Regions from separate parts of the Pseudoalteromonas sp. 20-92 genome, predicted to be linked through region 2. Evidence: predicted binding sites of a transcription regulator. Region 2 holds the regulator's gene; the other holds the start of a gene.

Region 1 (8,512 bases), on a different contig from region 2:
GTTGGAGTGGCGATGAATTTTTACTCCTACTGCGTGATTTTAAATGTAATAAAATAGATAGCTATGCTTCGGAGCTGTGCCAAGCTGTTGCAGAGTATTCATTCCAGCTTCCGAATGGAAAAAGTACTAATATTATGGCGTCAATTGGTTGGTCTTTCTACCCGTTACCACTTTTAGGTGGGCAAGTAATCAGTTGGGAGACATCTATTAACTTAGCTGATATTGCACTGCACCAAGTTAAAAAGCGTGGTGGCGATGGTGTTGCAAACATTACGTTTGATGATCAGCTTGATGCATTTGAGTTTGAGCAAAATTCTAACGTTGACCAACAATTAGGTATTTTACAAAGTAATGGCCTAGCTGATATTAAAGTGTGGATGCGCTGATCCGCTGATGGGTAATATTTGACATTAGAAAAGGAGCCTAGGCTCCTTTTTTAATGTGCTCTACATTTAAATGTATAGAAGTTAATTAATAAACGTTTTAATCGCGGTTAGTATTCCTTGCTCGCCTAATCCCATTTCATCGTGCATTTCATCTTGCGTGCCGTGTTTAATAAACTCATCAGGAATACCTAAGTTAAGGATATTAATATCAGCTTTTTGCGTTGCGAGGTATTCGTTAACTGCAGAGCCGGCACCGCCAGCAATCGCGTTATCTTCAAGCGTAACAAAGGTATCGTGGCTAGTAGCAAGCTCATTTAAAAGAGCAGTATCAAGTGGTTTAATAAAACGCATATTAACAAGCGTTGCATCTAATTCATTTGCGGCAAGCTGTGCGTTTTCAAGTAATGTACCGAATGATAAAATGGCAATCTTTCTGCCTTGTTTAACCGTATTTGCTTTGCCTATTTCAAGCAATTGCATAGTGCTTTCAATGTCTGCAGTACCTGCGCTACCTCGAGGATAACGAACTGCAACAGGGCAGTTTGCTTTATAACCGGTGTATAGCATTTGGCGACACTCGTTAGTGTCGCTTGGTGCCATAATGACCATATTTGGAATACAGCGCATAAAGCTTAAATCGTACGCACCTTGGTGAGTTTCACCATCGGCTCCAACAATGCCTGCCCGGTCAATGGCAAATAATACAGGTAAGTTTTGCAGTGCAACATCATGTATTAATTGGTCATATGCACGTTGTAAAAAGCTTGAGTAAATAGCCACAACAGGCTTTAAACCTTCACAGGCAAAACCAGCAGCTAAAGTAACAGCATGCTGCTCTGCAATGGCCACATCAAAATACTGGCCAGGGAATTCTTTAGAAAAACGCACCATACCTGAGCCTTCGCGCATTGCTGGCGTAATCGCCATTAAATTGCTGTCTTGCTCTGCCATATCGCATAACCAATCGCCAAATACTTTTGAAAAAGTAGCTGCACTAGGTTTAGATTTAGGTAAGCTAGTTGTGCTTGGGTCAAATTTTGGTACGCCATGATAGCCAATCGGATCGGCTTCAGCTGGTTTATAACCCTTACCTTTTTGCGTTTTTATATGTAAAAGTTGCGGACCTTTTAAATTACGCATATTACGTAATGTATCTACAAGCATGTTTACATCGTGACCATCAATTGGGCCGATGTAATTTAGGCCTAATTCTTCAAAGAAGGTACCTGGGATCATCATGCCTTTAATATGCTCTTCCATTTTACTGGCAAGTTGCTTTACCGGAGGCACGCCTGAGAGTAACTTTTTGCTACCTTCACGAATGTTAGTGTAAAAGCTACCTGATAAAATTCGGGCAAAGTGATTTGTTAAGGCGCCAACATTTTCAGAAATCGACATTTCGTTATCATTTAAAATAATAAGCATGTCTGATTTTACATCACCTAAATGATTCATCGCTTCAAATGCCATGCCTGCGGTTATTGCTCCGTCACCAATAATGGCTACAGATTTTCGACCTTTGCCTTCTTTTTGGGCGGCAATAGACATACCTAAGGCAGCTGAAATAGAGGTGCTTGAATGACCTACGCTAAACGTATCGTATTGGCTTTCATCGCGAAAAGGAAAAGGGTGTAAACCGTCTTTTTGGCGAATAGTGTGCATTTGGTCGCGACGACCTGTAAGGATTTTATGTGGATAAGCTTGATGACCCACATCCCAAACTAGGCGATCGTCTGGAGTGTTATAAACATAATGCAGCGCAACGGTTAGTTCAACCGTCCCTAAACCAGACGCTAGATGACCGCTACTTTGCGATACTGAGTTGAGTAAATAATCGCGCAGCTCATTGCTAAATGCAGGGAGTTTATCTTGCGCTAAATCACGCAATTGGGCTGGCTCGTCAACCAAATTAAGTAATGGATACTTGCTACTATCAAGTGTCATGGTTTTATATATATCCTTCGCTAACATTAATTAATCCAAAGCTTTTACGAATAATTAATGTTGAGTAATAATGTCAGTGTTAATTGCAATACGTGTGAGTAATAATTAGTGGTCACGCTCAATTAGGTAATTTGCCAGCGATGCAAGAAGTGTGGTGTCTGCATCTATATTTGCCAACGCTTCATGGGCTTGTTGTATTAAGTTTTGTGCCTTTTCTTTAGCGCCTAGCATACCTAATAACGCAGGGTATGTCGCTTTATTCGCGGCAATATCGGAGCCTTGTGGTTTACCTAAAGTAACCGTATCGCCTTCAACATCTAAAATGTCGTCGTGTACTTGAAATGCAAGCCCTATAGCATACCCAAAAACGCTTAAGTTTTCTAAGGTTTGTTCATCAACATTTTCGCTGCACAGTGCACCAAGTGTAATTGCGCAATTAATAAGTGCGCCAGTTTTTAGCTTATGTATTCGCTCAAGTTCTTGTACTGTAATTATTTTATCAGTGGCTGCAATATCTAAACCTTGACCTGAAACCATTCCTTCAAGGCCTGATGCGTGGGCGAGTGCCGCTATCATTTTTACCTGTGTTTGAGCAGAGCAGTTAAAACTATGTTTAGCAATTAGTTCAAAAGCTAAAGTTTGAAGAGCATCGCCGGCTAAAATTGCTTGGGCTTCACCATAAACTATATGACAAGTTGGTCGACCACGACGCAGATCGTCGTCATCCATAGCAGGTAAGTCATCATGTACTAGCGAGTAACTGTGTATGCATTCAATAGCTGCTGCTAATATATCTAAATCTTTTTTGTCTGCCCCTAATATTTTGCCTGTTGCGTAGACTAAAAATGGGCGCAGCCTTTTTCCACCATTAAACAAACTGTAATGAGTTGCTTCTTTTATTGCTCTATCACTATCAAGTGCTTGTTCAAAATAAAGGTTTAGTGCTGATGCAACGTCTATTTGAGCACGCTCAATATGTTCTTTAATGCTCACCGCTATTCCATATCATTATCAAAGTTTGTAAGTACTGATTTATCGCCATTACCCATTAAAATAGATACCTTTTGTTCTGCTTGCTTGAGTTTACCAGATGAAGCGTTAGCTAGAGCAATACCGCGTTCAAACTGCTTCAATGACTGCTCAAGCGATAAATCACCTTGTTCCATATCACTAACAATTATTGATAATTCTTCTAGTGCTTGTTCGAAACTTAAGTTTTCAGGTTTTTTAGTCGCCATCTTATTTCAGCTTACTTGATAAATTTAGGAGCCAATTTTAGGGGGAATGCTAAACTAGGTCAAAGAATGATATGTTTTTTTCTTCTATTACGGCTAAATGTTACTTTATGTGGATTAATAAAGCCTTAATTACGGTCATACTGATATCATTTAAATGATTAATCGTTATATTAACATTGTAACTTTGTTTAAAAATAATCCTGAAATTGTTTTTTATGTTTATTTTCATATATGACTCAAGCAATTTAGCATGTTGCCGATAAGCAGTTAATAATAAAAGTTTTACAATAAGGCCTTAGTGCATGAAACCTCTGGAGGTAATGTGGATTTAGCAACCATAATAGGGATCCTTGGCGCAATTGGCTTAATTGTCATGTCCATGTTTATGAGTAGTAGTGGTGAAATGGCCATGTTTTACAATACCCCTTCAGTGGTAATTGTATTTGGTGGCTCTATATTTATAGTTTTATCTAATTACACCATGGGACAATTTTTTGGGATAGGTAAAGTTGCCGCTAAAGCTTTTATGTTTAAAATTGAATCGCCGGAAGAGTTAATTGAAAAAGCGGTTGAACTTGCAGATTCAGCTCGAAAGGGCGGTTTTCTGGCGCTTGAGGAAGCTGAAATACCAAATCAATTTATGCGTAAAGGTGTAGATATGCTAGTTGATGGTCACGATGCTGACGTTGTTAGAGCGACCTTACAAAAAGATATCACTTTAACTTCAACACGACATGAAATGGGCGCAGGCTTATTTAAAGCGATGGCCGATATTGCTCCTGCAATGGGTATGATTGGTACGCTTATTGGTTTAGTTGCTATGTTATCGAATATGGACGATCCAAAATCAATTGGTCCTTCAATGGCTGTTGCACTATTAACTACCTTATACGGTGCCTTTTTAGCAAACGTAGTGGCTATCCCTATTCAAGTTAAATTGGAACTTCGTAAAGACGAAGAGGCGATGAATCAACGTTTGATTTTAGATGCAGTTTTAGGTATCCAAGATGGTCAAAATCCAAAAGTGATTGAAGGTATTTTGAAGAACTACTTAGCTGAATCAAAACGTAAAGTTGATACTGAGGAGTAACCATGTCTGAGCAAGAGTGTAAATGTCCACCTCCTGGTTTACCTGCTTGGATGGGAACCTTTGCCGACTTAATGTCTTTACTGATGTGCTTTTTTGTACTCTTGCTTGCATTTTCTGAAATGGATGTACTTAAATTTAAACAAATAGCAGGCTCGATGAAGTTTGCTTTCGGTGTACAAAACAAAATAGAAGTAAAAGATATTCCCAAAGGTACCTCGGTTATTGCAATGGAGTTTACGCCAGGTAAACCAGAACCTACACCAATTGAAACTATTCAGCAGCAAACCGTAGAAATGACTCAGCAAATGCTTGAATTTCAAGCCGGTGATGAAAGTTCAGCTGGCGGCAGGCAAGAACAACGAGGTGATAAACGTGGTGGTGAGTCTCGGAGCACTTCGCAGGAAAAATCTTCAGAGCAGGCTATTTCAGCAGCGGATCAAGAACAAACAAACGAGCTTGTTAAAAAAATCGCGCAGCAGCTTGAAAAGCAAATTATTGATGGTGCAATAGAGCTTGAGTCTTTAGGGCAGCAAATAATTATTCGTATTAGAGAAAACGGTTCCTTTCCTTCAGGTAGTGCATTTTTACAACCTAAGTTTAAACCTATAATTCAAGATATCGGTGTTCTTTTAAAAGATGTGCCAGGAGAGATTACAGTTTCAGGGCATACCGATGATTTTCAGGTGTCGAATGAACTGTATGTTAATAATTGGGATTTATCATCTAAACGTGCTGTGGCTGTTGCAAGTGAATTACAAAAAGTACAAGGCTTTGACAAAACTCGGATGATGGTTGTTGGGCGAGCTGAAACAAGACCTCTTGTACCAAATGATACAGATGAAGACCGCCGTCGTAACAGGCGTGTAGAGATTTCTATTTTACAAGGTAAGGCAAAAGAGTCAGCCCCAATTGATGTAAGATAGTACCGCTTGGCAAAGCAGTTTTTTTAACTTAAGATAATAAATCTTAACAAATGTAATGGAGTACCCATGAATAAAAAATATAAGTATAGCGATATGCCGGGAAATGGTAGTGGCGGAGATGATGATAAGACGAAAGAATAACAATGCCTTTATGGGTTGATAAGGTAATTGCATTTCTTGAACTTAGCTGGGTTTTATTTTTAATCCCAGCTATTGTTATTTTCTATTTGCGTAAAGATTTTTTAGCATTACGATTTGTATGTGTCACAGGTGTATTTTTCTTATTTGGTGCACTTATATACGATTCTTTAAGAGAGTTTGATAAAGATATTTATATATATAGATATCTTGTCTGGGCATTTAATGACGTTGCTTGGATGGCTTTAATTGCTTATCTTGGGATAAAAGACAAGGTTTACTTATGGCAATGTGTGTTAGGTCAGTTGGTTGTTATCACAGCACCAATTTTACAACTTTTTCGCGTTGTTGATCGCCACCTTTGGGATCTATCTTATAGCACGCTAATGTATAAAACGCTTTTACCTTTAATTAATACGGGCACCATAGTGGTGTGCTATCTTCCGCTGATTTATTTAGTGATAAAAAATAATAAAGTTATAACCAGTAATGGTTATAAAAAAGCCCCTCCTTTAAAATAGCTGTGCTAAACTACTGTTTATATGAACAGTGGTGAGCAAGCTATGAAACTCTACATTGCAGAAAAACCTTCACTTGGACGCGCTATTGCTGATGCGTTACCAAAACCACATAAAAAACACGATGGCTATATAGAAGTTGCTAACGGTGATTGTGTCTCGTGGTGTATTGGGCATTTACTAGAACAAGCAGAGCCTGATGATTATGATGAGCGCTTTAAAAAGTGGCAGTTTGATCACTTACCTATAATACCTGAGCAGTGGAAGTTAAAAGCCAAAACCAAAACTCGCAAACAGCTCACTGTTTTAAAAAAATTAATTAAACAAGCTTCGCAACTTATTCATGCTGGCGATCCAGACCGCGAAGGCCAGCTTCTGGTTGACCAAGTAATAGAAGAAGCTAAAATAAGTCAGGCTAAAAAGCAAAGTACGCAACGTTTACTCATTAGTGATTTAAATTTATCTGCGGTAAAAAAATCACTGGGCGTTATGCGTTCTAATCGAGATTTTATTCCGTTAAGTGTATCTGCTTTAGCGCGCTCTCGTGCGGATTGGTTATTTGGTATGAATTTAACGCGTGCATATACATTAGCTGGGCAAAAAGCAGGATTTGGTAATGTGCTTTCGGTAGGGCGGGTTCAAACCCCTATTTTAGGTCTTGTTGTTAATAGAGATAACGAAATAGCGAATTTTGTATCTAAGCCTTTTTACGATGTATTGGCGCATTTGTTTACTCCAGATAATCAACCATTCATAGCTAAGTGGGTTCCAAGCAAAGCATGTGAGCCACATCAAGATGAAGAAGGGCGAATACTTAACAAAGCTCTTGCAGAAAATGTTGCTTCACGCATTACAAAGCAAAGTGCTGAACTTACTTCACTCGACCAAAAACAAAAAAAGCAAAGTGCTCCATTACCTTATAATTTATCTGCTCTGCAAATAGATGCTGCTAAAGCATTTGGTATGCCAGCTCAAAAAGTATTGGATATTTGCCAAATACTTTACGAACGTCATAAACTAATTACTTACCCACGCTCAGATAATCGTTATTTACCCAAAGATCACCATCAAGAAGCATCTGCTATTTTAAAGGCAATAAGTGCTAATGGGGGGCAAAGCAGTGAATTGGTAAACGGGGCAGATGTAAGAAAGCGTAGTAAATGTTTTAACGATTCAAAAGTGGCTGCCCATCATGCCATTGTGCCTACGTCTAAGCAGTTAAAGTCAGCGAGTTTGAGCGGTGACGAAGCAAAGGTATATCAATTAATAAGCCGTCATTACTTAATTCAGTTTTATCCCGACTATATATATAACGAAACTAAAGCTGAGGTAATTATTGCTGGTGGGCTTTTTAAGGCAAATGCAAAGCAAGATGTAAGCTTGGGTTTTAAGGTGTTAATGGGTAAATTTGAATTAAAAGATGAAGCCTCGCTACCTCCTTTAACAAAAGGTATGCCTCTTTTTTGCGATAAAGGCGAAGTAGTCGAAAAGCATACGTCGCCCCCTGCTTATTTTACCGATGCCACATTATTGGCTGCGATGACGGGCATTAGCCGTTATGTTAAAGATCCACAAATTAAAAAAGTATTAAAAGACACTGATGGTTTAGGTACGGAGGCAACACGTGCGGGAATAATCGAGTTGCTATTTAAGCGGCGTTTTTTAAAACGTGAAGGTAAGTCAATTAGAGCGACCGAAACGGGACTTGCTCTTATTAGCGTATTACCACAAGGTTTAGCGAGTCCTGATTTAACCGCAAAGTGGGAGTCGAGCTTAGGTGATATTGCACAGCAAGCAATGAGTTATCAGCAATTTTTACAGCCTTTACTTGCTGACCTAAATGGGTTTGTTCAATTAGCAGCAAACTGCGATAGCAATGCATTTGCGAAGTTACCAAAGACCTCACCTAAAAAACGTTTTGCTAAACGAGGTGGAAAAGCGACCTTTAAAAAGTCGAGTTATAAAAAAAGCTCTGTTGCTAGTTAGCAACAGAGCCATTTTATTAAACCATATTGCTTAATGTTGAATTGGTATTACTTAACCTGAACTCAGGTTACTTATTAAATAAGGCAACAGCAGCGTTACTCATTGCTTTTATTCCGGTAGGAATAGCAACTTTATAATCTGGTGCAAATTTACTAGAGTGTAGAGAAGGAAGTACCTCACCTGTTTTTATCGAATCTGCATATTGTGCTTGGTTTACGCCACCTAGCCAAAATAAGGTAATAGGGATGTTTTCATCGGTACGTCCGTATAGGCCAAAATCTTCACCCGC
Region 2 (8,512 bases):
TGCAAGTGTGCCTGCTGTTGGACAGTTTTTTCTGATTTTAGCGACACTTCTATTTTTTGTTTTTAATGGCCACTTAATGATGATTCAGATGGTGGTCCATAGTTTTCAAGTGTTACCGATTGATGGCACGTGGTGGTCTGTAGATCATTACTGGGACATAGTGACCTGGGGCGGCTGGATGTTTACTACAGCACTTGTACTCTCACTTGCACCGCTCACAGCTATGCTCGTTATTAATATGTCGTTTGGTATTATGACGCGTGCAGCGCCGCAATTAAATATTTTCTCTATTGGTTTTCCGTTTACCTTGGTAGCGGGACTTATTATTATTTGGGCGACACTAGGCAACTTTGTTACTCAGTTTGAGTTTCAATGGTTAAAAATGATTGAGCTAATGTGTACTTTAGTTGGTTGTTCACCTTAGGAGAAAGTCATGTCTGAAGACTCAGGGCAGGAAAAAACAGAAGAACCCACATCCAAAAAACTTGACGAATCTAAAAAGAAAGGTCAAATAGCGCGCTCAAAAGAGTTAGGTACCATGTTTGTGCTTATTTTTTCGGCTATATCTCTTTTGATGTATGGACCAGAAATTGGCAAAGGTTTATATAATGTGATGGGCCGTACACTTAGCTTAAACCGTAACGAAGCATTTGATACAACTAAAATGTTTGCCGTTTGGGGAGAAGTTGCTGACGCTTTAATGTTCCCGATGGCCATGTTTGTATTAATTATTGTTTTAGCCGCATTTATTGGTAATACATTGTTAGGTGGTTTTAATTTTAGCTGGGAAGCTGCCGCGCCTAAAGCAAGCAAAATGTCACCAATGAAGGGCTTTAAGCGAATGTTTGGCCCGCAAGCGGCTGTTGAGCTTATAAAGTCACTTTTAAAATTTGGTTTAGTTGCAAGTTTTGCAGTGTTTTTAATTGATACTTTTTTTGATGAAATACTGCACTTAAGCTTAGAAAGTGCACCGAGTAATATTATTCATGCCTTAGAGATTTTAGCGTGGATGTTTTTAGGGCTTTCATGCACTTTAATTATTATTGCAGCAATTGATGCGCCATTTCAAAGTTATAACCATAACAAGCAACTTAAAATGACAATGCAAGAGGTTAAAGATGAGTATAAAAACTCGGAAGGTGACCCACAAATAAAAGCACGTATTAGGCAAACACAAAGGCAAATGTCGCAAAAACGCATGATGCAAGATGTGCCTGATGCAGATGTTATTGTTACTAACCCAACTCATTACTCAGTCGCTTTAAAGTACGATACGGAGCGTGCAGGAGCGCCTATTGTACTAGCCAAAGGTATTGACGAGATGGCAATGCAAATTCGTAAAGTAGCAATTGGTAATGAAGTCCCCATTGTAGAGTCCCCCATGCTAACTAGAGCACTTTATCATACGGCTGAAGTTGGCGATCAAATACCTGATCAGTTATTTACGGCTGTTGCACAAGTGCTAGCGTATGTATTTCAGCTAAAACGTTTTAACAAGGGACGAGGAAAACGCCCTACAAAGCTTAGTAATAAACTCCCCATCCCTGACGCCTACAAGTATTAATATCGCAAATTTACTAACTTGGAATAGTTATTGCTAATTCTATATAGTGTCAATTTTTTGAAATTGTAGAATTATGAGTTTTAAAGCGGTATTACAACAACTTAACAGAGACAAAAAAGAATATGCCAAAGGAGTAGGGACTCCTTTGCTTGTGCTTGCTGCACTGGGAATGGTGATTTTACCATTACCGCCATTTTTACTCGACATCCTTTTTTCGTTTAATATTGCGCTCGCATTAGTTGTATTACTCGTGACTGTTTACACGATGAAACCAGTTGAATTTGGTATGTTCCCCGCTGTATTACTTATCGCTACGATTATGCGCTTAGCGCTCAACGTTGCAAGTACTCGAGTTGTGTTACTTGAGGGTCACAACGGTGGTGATGCTGCAGGTAAGGTCATTGAAGCATTTGGCTCAGTTGTAATTGGTGGTAACTATGCAGTTGGTTTAGTTGTATTTTTAATTCTTATCATTATCAACTTTGTAGTAATAACAAAGGGTGCTGGACGTATTTCTGAGGTATCTGCACGTTTCACCCTTGATGCAATGCCAGGTAAACAAATGGCAATAGATGCCGATTTAAATGCGGGCTTTATTAGTGCTGAGCAAGCGCGTGACCGTCGCGAGGAAGTAACTCGCGAAGCCGATTTTTACGGTTCAATGGATGGTGCGAGTAAGTTTGTAAAAGGCGATGCAATAGCCGGTATCGTTATTTTAATTATTAATATTGTAGGTGGCTTATTTGTTGGGATGATCCAGCATAATTTAAGTTTTAGCCATGCAATGGAAGTATATACACTTCTAACCATTGGTGACGGTCTGGTTGCTCAGCTTCCATCATTATTGCTCTCAATTGGCACGGCAATTGTAGTAACACGTCAAAATGAGTCGCTTAATATGGGTGACCAATTCAAGAAACAACTTGGTAACGAAAAGTCACTCTTTATTGCTTCAGGTATTTTGATCATCATGGGGTTAGTCCCTGGTATGCCGCATTTTGCTTTTTTGAGTTTAGGCGCACTACTTGGTTACTTAGCCTATTACACGCAGCAAAGTAAAATCAAAGCTGCTGCAGCCGAAGCTGAAGAGGCTGCAAATGGCGGAAGCACCGCGACAGGTGTTGCGAATAAACAAGAGCAAAAAGAGCTTGGTTGGGATGATGTTCAGCAAGTTGATGTAATAGGATTAGAAGTAGGGTATAGATTAATTCCGCTGGTTGATCAATCACAAGGTGGTGAACTACTCAACCGGATTAAAGGAGTGCGTAAAAAGCTTTCTCAAGAGCTTGGATTTTTAGTTCCTCCTGTTCATATTCGCGATAATTTAGAACTAGACCCTAATGCTTACAGAATAACGCTAATGGGAGTATCTACTGGTGAGGGGGAGCTTAAGCATGGTGATGAGCTGGCTATTAACCCAGGGCAAGTATTTGGTCCAATAAAAGGAATTGAAACTAAAGATCCTGCATTTGGATTAGACGCGGTTTGGATTAAACCTGATCAAAAAGACGAAGCTCAATCTTTAGGCTATACCGTTGTTGATTCTGCCACAGTGGTTGCAACTCATATTAGTCAGTTGTTAACTAACAGCGCAGCGTTGTTACTAGGGCATGAAGAAGTTCAAAACTTACTTGATATGCTTGGAAAGAGTCATCCTCGTTTGGTTGAAGGACTTGTCCCTGATGTATTGCCGTTAACCGCTATTGTAAAAGTACTACAGAACTTATTGAATGAAGGGGTGGCTATTCGCGATATGCGATCAATTGTACAAACCCTTGTTGAGTATGGTCCTCGTAGCCAAGACCCTGATGTATTAACGGCTGCAGTGCGTATTTCTCTGCGTAGATTAATTGTTCAAGATGCGGTTGGAATGTCATCTGAAATACCTGTCATAACCTTGGCGCCTGAGTTGGAACAGATGTTGCATCAGTCATTACAAAATGCAGGCGATGAAGGTGCCGGTATAGAGCCAGGACTTGCAGAGCGACTTCAAGTGTCATTGAATGAAGCGCATCAAAATCAAGAAATGGCCGGTGAACCTTCAATACTGTTAACGTCAGGAATGTTACGTACTGTGTTATCTCGTTTTGTTAAGTACACCATACCAGGATTAAGGGTGATGTCTTATCAAGAGGTGCCAGACGAAAGACAGATAAAAATTGTCAGCTCTGTAGGCCAACAATAAGATTTTAAAGAGGTTGAATAATGAAAATTAAACGTTTTTTTGCTAAAGATATGCGTACAGCACTTAAAGAAGTGAAAGATGAACTTGGTGTTGATGCGGTTATTATGTCTAACAAAAAGCTGGCTAATGGCGTTGAGATTGTAGCCGCAGTTGATTATGAAAAAGCGGCCCCTAAATCAGCTGCACAGCCGCAAAATATTTTAGCGCGTGCGGATGACTCAGCACAATCACACAGTATACATAATTTTGTAAAGCCAGAGCCTCAACGCGCTAAAGCAGCCCCCCAAGCTAGGGTTGCAGATAGTTTAGAAGCTTTACTAGAGCGTCAATCTCCTCGCCCACGTTCACCTGAATTAGCATCAATGTTTTCTCAATCGGGTATTGAAACGACCGATAATTATCAAGAGCCAGTTGTCAAACCTCGCTCAGCGAATATGTTTGCTCGCGAAGATATTGCACCAACACGTCCACAGACCCAAGCCGATAGTTTAGGTTTTGATGACCTAGATCGTGATTTTGATGATCTAGATAGCCCCGTAACACCTCAAGCGCACGTTAAAAATAATGAAAGTGAAGAAATGACGTCAATGCGTGAAGAAATGAACGCTATTCGTCAATTGCTAGAGCACCAAGTGTCAGGTTTAATGCAGCAAGATATGGCACGCCGTGACCCCACACGTGCTTGTATGATTGACCGTTTAGTTGGTATGGGAATCGATAAAGAAGTTGCAGAACAAATGGCGTGTTTTGTACCTGATGACGTATCTCGCCAACAAGGTTGGAAGGCTTTGTTAACAATGGTCGAAGACCAGATGCAAACTACGAATAATGAAATACTACGTCAAGGTGGTGTTTACGCCTTGGTAGGCCCTACTGGTGTGGGGAAAACGACAACAGTTGCAAAGTTGGCTGCTTTAGGCGCACAGAAATACGGTGCAGATAAAGTGGCGCTAATAACCACCGATACATACAGAATTGGTGCTTATGAGCAACTTGCAACATACGGTCGAATTATCGGTTGTGGAGTAAAGCAGGTTAAAGATGCTAATGAATTAGCTGAAGTTTTATACCATTTACGAAATAAACGTCTAGTATTAATTGATACAGCAGGTATGAGTCAACGAGACTTACGTTTAACAGAGCAATTGAATACGCTTATGCGCAATCAACGTGTTGATATTCGTAGTTATTTAGTATTAAGTGCAACAGCGCAAATAAATGTCTTGCAAGAAACAGTACGACATTTCAAAAAAGTGCAGTTAAGTGGTTGTATTTTCACCAAGTTGGATGAATCTTTAAGTTTAGGTGAGATTATTAGTATTGCGATTCAAAATCGCCTTCCAATAGGGTATCTTACTAATGGTCAACGAGTTCCAGAAGACATTCGTGTTGCAAATGCAGAAAAACTAGTAAAAAAAGCTGAGCAATTGTATTTGAAAAGAATAAAAGCACAACATTCACGACACCAAGCAGTGGCGTCGAGCACAGTAGGGATGTATGATTAACACAGTATTAGATCAAGCAAGCGGCCTGCGCAAAATGAGTCAAAACAATAACAACGGCGTAAAAGTTATCGCTGTTACTGGTGGCAAGGGTGGTGTAGGTAAAACAAATGTTTCACTTAACACGGCAATAGCATTAGGCCAGCAAGGTAATCGAGTTTTAGTACTTGATGCCGACTTAGGTCTAGCGAACTGTGATGTGATGCTCGGATTACGGGTTGAACGTAATTTATCACATGTACTTTCTGGTGAGTGTGAACTCGATGAGATTTTAGTTGAAGGTCCTGCAGGAATTAAAATTGTACCAGCGACCTCTGGTTCTCAGAGTATGGTGGAATTATCACCGTCTGAACATGCAGGCCTTATACGCGCTTTTAGCGAATTAAATACCGAATTTGATATCTTAATTGTAGATACCGCTGCGGGTATTTCAGATATGGTACTGAGCTTTTCTCGTGCTGCTCAAGATGTAATGGTTGTAGTGTGCGACGAACCGACTTCAATCACAGATGCTTATGCACTTATTAAAGTGTTAAGTCGTGAGCATGGGGTGTATAAATTCAAAATTGTAGCTAATATGGTTCGTAGTATGCGTGAAGGTCATGAGTTATTTGCAAAACTTTCAAAAGTAACGGACCGATTTTTAGATGTGTCAATGGAGTTGGTTGCAACAATCCCTTATGACGAAAATATGCGTAAGGCAACTCGCCGTCAAAAAGTGATTGTAGAACTTTTTCCTAGTTCTCCTGCTTCAGTTGCCTTTAAAGCACTGGCGACAAGAGCAGTGAAATGGCCTATACCTAACCAACCTTCAGGACATTTAGAGTTTTTTATTGAGAAGCTAGTTAACGGCTAATTATGACAACATTGGTAAATAGAGCTATGGGATATCAATCAACACAAAATTTAAATGTGATTGTTGAAAAACATGCATCGCTAGTCAAAAAAGTGGCATGTCATTTAATTGCTCGTTTGCCTCCAAGTGTCCAACTCGATGACCTAATTCAGTCGGGTATGATAGGCCTAATTGAAGCATCAAAAAACTTTGATGCAACCAAAGGCGCAAGTTTTGAAACGTTCGCGGGAATACGAATTCGCGGTGCCATGCTTGATGAAATGCGCCGTGGTGACTGGGCTCCTCGGTCGGTTCATAGAAAAAGCCGTCTTGTAGCCGAGACGATTGCTGGATTAGAAAGTAGCTTGAATCGTGAACCAACCGATATAGAAGTTGCTGAAAAACTTGAAATTTCGTTAAATGAGTACCATCATATTTTAAACGATGTAAACACAAGTAAAGTGTTAGGCATCGAAGACCTCGGGGTCGATGAAGATGTTATTACCACGGCGGGCCAAGATTTAACGCTAGACAAACCGTTTAATAACGTTAAAAATGAACGATTTAATGAATCATTATTAAATGCTATCAAGTCATTACCAGAGCGAGACGCAATGGTACTTTCTTTGTACTATAACGATGAAATGAATTTAAAAGAAATTGGACATATACTCGATGTAAGTGAATCGCGTGTAAGTCAGATACATGGTCAGGCGATGATTAAGCTAAAAGCAAAAATCAATGACTGGATAAACTAGTAGTAAGTAAATACAGGTTAAGACCTCACTGGAGGATGTTTTGGATAAAAACATGAAAATTCTTGTTGTTGATGATTTTTCGACAATGAGACGTATTATTAAAAATCTATTGCGCGACTTAGGCTTTACCAACGTCCAAGAAGCGGATGACGGCTCTACAGCCTTACCCATGTTACAAAATCAAGTTTTTGATTTTGTGGTAACAGATTGGAACATGCCAGGAATGCAAGGTATTGATCTTTTGAGAGCGATAAGGGCTGACGATAAATTAAAACACCTTCCTGTTTTAATGGTGACAGCTGAAGCTAAAAAAGAACAAATAATAGCAGCGGCTCAAGCTGGTGTTAATGGCTATATTGTAAAACCATTTACAGCTGGCACATTAAAAACTAAATTAGAAAAAGTGTTCGAACGCTTAGGTTAATAATAGGGGAAAGGCTTATGCCAGCACCTGCTGCGCCTCGGATAACGTTAGAACAAGCTCGTCAGCTCGTCACTTTTTTAGAAAATGGCGAACATGATAAAGCTGATCAACTAATTTTAGATACTGCATCTAAAGAGCAGTCAGAAATATTTGACGAAGTGGGAAAGTTGACGCGTCAACTACATGAAGCTTTAAAAGGCTTTGAGCTAGACACGCGCCTAACAGATCTCACTAACGACGCTATACCTGATGCTAAAAAACGGCTTAATTATGTCATTGAGATGACAGAAAATGCTGCAAATAAAACCATGGATGCGGTTGAGGCGAGTTTACCGATAGCACAACAGTTAGCGGATGAAATATCCCATATCAAACCGACATGGGACCGTCTAATGAGTCGTGAAATTGAACTCGGTGAATTTAAAGTACTGTGCCACAGCATTGATAAATTCATGAGCAGTTCTCATCATAAAACTGATGAGTTACAAAGCTTCATGACTAACATATTAATGGCCCAAGATTATCAAGATTTGACAGGTCAAGTAATTCGCCGAATTATAGAACTTGTTAGGGAAGTTGAAGAAAGCTTACTTCATCTTTTAACTGCTTTTTCTGAACAAGATATCAGTAAAGCAGTCACCCTAAAACCACAAAAAATAGATGACCCAGTTGACCCAGAAACATTAGCAGGTCCTGAAGGGCCTATTATTGATAAAGAATCACGTAATGATGTTGTGTCTGATCAAGATGAAGTCGATGATCTTTTATCAAGTTTGGGCTTCTAAGAGGAGAGTAACTGCATGTTTGAAGTCGATGAAGATATTTTACAAGACTTTCTTGTAGAAGCAGGAGAAATCCTTGAGCTTTTATCTGAACAGTTAGTTGAACTGGAAAACAATCCAGAAGATACCGAGTTGCTAAATGCTATATTTAGAGGCTTTCATACCGTAAAAGGCGGTGCTGGATTCTTAGCTATGACTGAGCTTGTTGACGCATGTCACGGCGCAGAAAATGTATTCGACTTGTTAAGGCAGGGCGTTCGTTCTGTTAATTCTGAGCTAATGGATGTTATCTTACAAGCACTTGATACTATCAATGAAATGTTTGCGACGATTCAAAATCGTGATAAACCAGAACCTGCGGATCCTCAACTACTTGAAGTTTTACATAAGTTAGGTCTCCCCCCCACAGAAGACGAGTTATCAGGTACTTCTCCTGAAGTTGTTGTAGAACAGCCTCAAGAA

What was found. Region 2 encodes FliA, which starts transcription of late flagellar genes. Its sites were predicted from a motif close to CTAAAGNTNNNNNNNNNNNNGCCGATA; they were not measured.
Region 1: the regulator FliA is predicted to act here: its motif matches at 3,804-3,830, upstream of pomA (flagellar motor protein PomA).

The regions. Positions count from the first base shown of each region.
Region 1 is NZ_JANJGQ010000012.1:108,980-117,491, forward strand. Features, by position in the region: gene NRL14_RS12185 (ligand-binding sensor domain-containing diguanylate cyclase) at 1-386, shown strand, start outside; gene dxs (1-deoxy-D-xylulose-5-phosphate synthase) at 468-2,330, opposite strand; gene ispA ((2E,6E)-farnesyl diphosphate synthase) at 2,436-3,323, opposite strand; gene NRL14_RS12200 (exodeoxyribonuclease VII small subunit) at 3,326-3,568, opposite strand; gene pomA (flagellar motor protein PomA) at 3,891-4,658, shown strand; gene NRL14_RS12210 (flagellar motor protein MotB) at 4,661-5,581, shown strand; gene NRL14_RS12215 (hypothetical protein) at 5,725-6,240, shown strand; gene NRL14_RS12220 (DNA topoisomerase III) at 6,283-8,223, shown strand; gene NRL14_RS12225 (M20 family metallopeptidase) at 8,291-8,512, opposite strand, start outside.
Region 2 is NZ_JANJGQ010000003.1:174,048-182,559, reverse strand. Features, by position in the region: gene fliR (flagellar biosynthetic protein FliR) at 1-424, shown strand, start outside; gene flhB (flagellar biosynthesis protein FlhB) at 434-1,564, shown strand; gene flhA (flagellar biosynthesis protein FlhA) at 1,638-3,749, shown strand; gene flhF (flagellar biosynthesis protein FlhF) at 3,770-5,254, shown strand; gene NRL14_RS04545 (MinD/ParA family protein) at 5,247-6,107, shown strand; gene NRL14_RS04540 (RNA polymerase sigma factor FliA) at 6,134-6,844, shown strand; gene cheY (chemotaxis response regulator CheY) at 6,885-7,268, shown strand; gene NRL14_RS04530 (protein phosphatase CheZ) at 7,286-8,053, shown strand; gene NRL14_RS04525 (chemotaxis protein CheA) at 8,069-8,512, shown strand, end outside.